Regions from separate parts of the Microbacterium sp. ABR10 genome, predicted to be linked through region 2. Evidence: predicted binding sites of a transcription regulator. Region 2 holds the regulator's gene; the other holds the start of a gene.
What was found. Region 2 encodes HrcA, which represses chaperone genes, less so after heat shock. Its sites were predicted from a motif close to TTNGCACTCGNNNNNNNCGAGTGCNAA; they were not measured.
Positions count from the first base shown of each region.

Region 1: a site for HrcA is predicted at 1,427-1,453, ahead of groES (co-chaperone GroES). Genes of this name have one in related genera too.

Region 1 covers NZ_CM173821.1:694,616-696,814, reverse strand. The annotation lists gene rarD (EamA family transporter RarD) at 1-901, opposite strand, end outside; gene groES (co-chaperone GroES) at 1,054-1,350, opposite strand; gene ACXKZF_RS03125 (Hsp70 family protein) at 1,749-2,199, shown strand, end outside.
Region 2 covers NZ_CM173821.1:1,773,984-1,776,182, forward strand. The annotation lists gene dnaJ (molecular chaperone DnaJ) at 1-658, opposite strand, end outside; gene hrcA (heat-inducible transcriptional repressor HrcA) at 705-1,745, opposite strand; gene hemW (radical SAM family heme chaperone HemW) at 1,990-2,199, opposite strand, start outside.

The DNA.
Region 1 (2,199 bases), 1.1 Mb from region 2:
GCCGCGAGGCCACGATCGAATCGGCACTCAAGAGCACCAGCGCCACCCAGACCAGGGCGAAGCCGAGCCAGCGCTCGAGGGTCATCGGCTCGTGGAGCACCCAGACCCCGATGACGAACTGGATGACGGGCGCCACGAATTGCAGCAGCCCGATCACCGTCAGCGGCACCCGCCGGGCGCCCGACGCGAACAGCAGCAGCGGAATGGCCGTCACGACGCCGGCCGAGAGGAGGAGCACCGTGTGGAGCACTCCGACGGTGCCCAGCGTGATCCCCGAGATGTTCGCGACGAACACCAGCTGGATCGCGGCAACCGGCAGGAGCCACAGCGACTCGAGGGTCAGACCGCTCACGGCATCCACCGACGGGCCGATCTGCTTCTTCACCAGACCGTAGAACCCGAACGAGAACGCCAGCGTCAGGGCGATCCACGGGAAGGAGCCGTAGCCGACGACGATGACGACGACCGCGACGACCGCGATGCCCACCGCGATCCACGGGAGGACGCGCAGCCGCTCGCGCAGCACGATGACACCGAGCAGGACCGTGACGATCGGGTTGGTGAAGTAGCCGAGGCTCGTCTCGATGACGTGCCCGGTCAGCGCCCCGATCAGGTAGGTCTGCCAGTTGACGTAGATGAGCACGCCGGCGAGGGCGGTGAGCGCCATCAGTCGGGGCTGCCGCACGATCGCCAGGAAGGGCCGCCACGCGCGCAACACGGTGAGCAGCAGCAGGCAGAACGCGAAGGCCAGGATGATGCGCCACGCCACGACCTCGAAGGGGTCGGTCGGCTGGAGCTGCAGGAAGTAGATCGGCAGGACGCCCCAGAGCAGGTAGGCACTCAGCGCGTACAGCGCACCGCGGGTGCTCCCGCCGGCGGGAGCGGGAGGGGCGGCGGTCACTTTCTCAGCCTATGCGCGGCGTCGAGGCGGGGGCCGCCGTCGAGCCCCGCTTTCCTGCCATCCCCGCAGGCGAACGACGAGCCGCGCGGGCCGATCGAACGACGAAGACCCCGGATGCCATGGCATCCGGGGTCTTCGTCAGGGTCACGCGATCAGCGGACGACGACCGCCAGGACGTCGCGAGCCGAGAGCACCAGGTACTCGTCGGCGCCGAACTTGACCTCGGTGCCGCCGTACTTGCTGTAGAGCACGCGGTCACCGACGGCGACGTCGAGGGGGACACGGTTGCCGTTGTCGTCGATGCGGCCGGGGCCGACGGCGACGACTTCGCCCTCCTGCGGCTTCTCTTTGGCGGTATCGGGGATGACGAGACCACTCGCGGTGGTCTGCTCAGCCTCGACCTGCTTGATGACGATCCGGTCCTCGAGCGGCTTGATGGAAACCGACACGGTCTACCTCTTTCTCGTTACAGAAGACTTGTCAGCACTCACGCGGGGAGAGTGCTAACCAGAGTCTAGAGAAGGGTTGGCACTCGTGCAATGCGAGTGCCAACGTGTCGCCGATTGGGGCGTTCGAGACGCGAGACGATCTGATCGGCCCCAACGCGCAGACTGCGGCGAGCGTGCGCCGGAGCGGCGCGAAGTATTGCACCTTTACGCCATGAGTCATACCCATCTCACCTGCCCTTTCATCCTGTTTACGGGTGTGCAACACTTCAGGCACAGCGTCGACACATGCAGGGGGCATGGGTCGGTGGAACACAAGCGGGCTCGTCGTCGAGCTCGGAGAGTCGGGGGATTCAGGGGTGCCATGCGGCGCTTCTGTGCGCCCCCGGGGGGTCGAACACATGGCTACGCCGTACTTCTTGGCGATTGATGTCGGGACGAGCAGGACTGCGGCAGCGACTGCGCGCTCCGCGCCGGACGGGGCGCTGCTGGCAGCATCGCTGCCGCTAGGGCGCAACGCCGACAGCACTCCGACGACCGTCTTCGTCTCGGACAGCGGACTGCTGTTCGGTGACGCCGCGGAGCGTCGGGGCACTGCCCAGCCGGAGCGTCTGGTGCGCGAGTTCAAGCGCCGTATCGGCGATGACGTGCCCATCGTGGCCGGAGACCGGCGCTTCTCGCCGCAGGACCTCTACGCCCTCGTCGTGGGGTGGGTGATCGGCACCGCGGTCGAGCGTGAAGGACAGCACCCCGCCGGCATCGCCGTCTCGGTCCCCGTCACCTGGGGCGAGTACCGCACGCAACTGGTGCGCGACGCCATCGGCCGCCTCGGCTGGAGCGACGTGCAGGTCA
Region 2 (2,199 bases):
CGGCGGGGATGTCGACCGAGACGGTCCGGCGCGCGCGCACACGCCCCTGACCCTGGCACGTGCCGCACGGGTACGGGATCGTCGTGCCGTGCCCCTGGCACACGGTGCAGGGAGCGCTGGTGACGACGTTTCCGAGGAGGCTTCGGACGGTGCGCTGCACGTGTCCGGAGCCGTGGCAGATGTCGCAGGTGACCTCGCTCGTGCCCGGCTGGGTGCACGAGCCCTGACAGGTCTCGCACAGCACGGCCGTGTCGACCTCGAGATCGCGGTGGGCGCCGAAGACGACATCGCCGAGCTCGAGCGTCACGCGCACCAGGGCGTCCTGACCCCGCTCCCGACGCGACCGCGGGCGGGGACCGCGGCCCCCGCTGCTCTGGCCCGCGCCGAAGAAGGTCTCGAAGATGTCACTGAACCCGCCGAAACCGGCCGCGCCCCCGCCGCCGAACGGGCTCTGATCGCCGCCCATGTCGTAGCGGCGACGCTGCTCGGGGTCGCTGAGCACGTCGTAGGCGTGGGTCACGAGCTTGAAGCGCTCCGACGCATCGTCGCCGGGGTTCACATCGGGGTGAAGCTGGCGCGCGAGACGTCGGTACGCCTTCTTGATGTCTTCCGGGCTGGCGTCGCGTTCGACGCCCAGGACCTCGTAGTGGTCAGCCACAGTCGCCTTCCTGCCCGCTCTCGCGGGGTCGTTCGGGTGATGCTCGTCAGCGTGCGCTGTCGTCGTCTTCGAGCATGCGGGTCAGATAATGCGCGACGGCGCGGACCGCCGCCAGATTCGATGAGTAGTCCATGCGCATCGGGCCGAGGAGGCCCACGCGTGCGCCACCGGTGGAGCCGTCGTAGCGGCTCGCCAGCACCGAGGCCTCGACGAGGCCGAACGGCTCGTTCTCGCGACCGATGCTCGCCGACAGCCCCTTCTCGTCGGCCACCATCTCGGTCATGAGTCGCAGGAGTGTGACCTGCTCTTCGATGGCCTCGAGTAGTGGATAGATGCTGCCGCGGAAGTCCTGCTCGCGCTTGGCGAGAGTCGCGGCACCGGCCATGACGAGGCGGTCCTGGCGGAACTCCTCGAGTTCTTCGCCGACCACCCGCAGCACGGCGTCGGCGATGGCCTCGATCAGGACACCCGGTCGCGGTGCGTCGGCCGTCGCATCACCGACGCGCTGCACGCACTCGGCGACGCTGCGGCCCACGAGCACGGCGCTCACGCGGGCACGAAGCTGGACGATGTCGGCCTCGGTGGGCTCGGCCGGTACGAGCGCGATGCGCTGCGAGACCCGGCCGGTGTCGGTGACGAGGATGACGAGCACCCGGGGACCGCCGAGAGCGACGAGCTCGACGTGCGAGACGTTGGCCCGCGCGAACGACGGGTATTGGACGATCGCGACCTGGCCCGTCAGCTGCGTAAGGGCCCGCACGGTGCGCGCGAGGAGGTCGTCGAGGTCGCCCGCCTGATCGAGGAAGGAGGTGATGGCGCTGCGCTGCGCGCTCGAAAGCGGACGGAGCTCGGCGAGATGGTCGACGAACACGCGATAACCCTTGTCGGTGGGCACGCGCCCCGACGAGGTGTGCGGAGCGACGATGAGGTCTTCGTCTTCGAGCAGGGCCATGTCGTTGCGGATGGTCGCCGCTGACACCCCGAAGGCGTGGCGGTCGACGATCGCCTTACTTCCGACGGGCTCACGGGTGTCGACGTAGTCCTGCACGATCGCGCGGAGCACCTGAAGGCCGCGTTCCGACACCATGCGCTGCTCCTCCCGTTTGGCACTCGGCTCGATTGAGTGCCAATTCTACGGGATCGGCACGACACTGCGTCGGGGGGCTCGCGGATGCCGTCTCCCGGTCCGTCGAACGCCGGCACCGGTGCGGGCGCTGCGAGTAACGCCCTGGCGTGGAGGAAACGGCTCGACGGCGCGTTTCTGCCTCGCGATCGCGTTTGTCGCAGCTTCCCCGAGGCGCGGCATGTCCTCCGGAACGCGCGGTGCGCCGTCAGGCGGTGAGCGCCCGCACCACGGCATCCGCCAACAGACGCCCGCGGCGGGTGAGCACGATGCGCCCGCGCACGGCATCCGCGCCCTCGACGAGACCGTCGGCGATGAGGGATGCCACGGCCTTTCGCCCCTCGCCGAGCAGCTCCGACACCGCCAGGCCCTCGCGGATACGACTGCGCAGCAGCACCGATTCGAGGCGTCGTGCCGT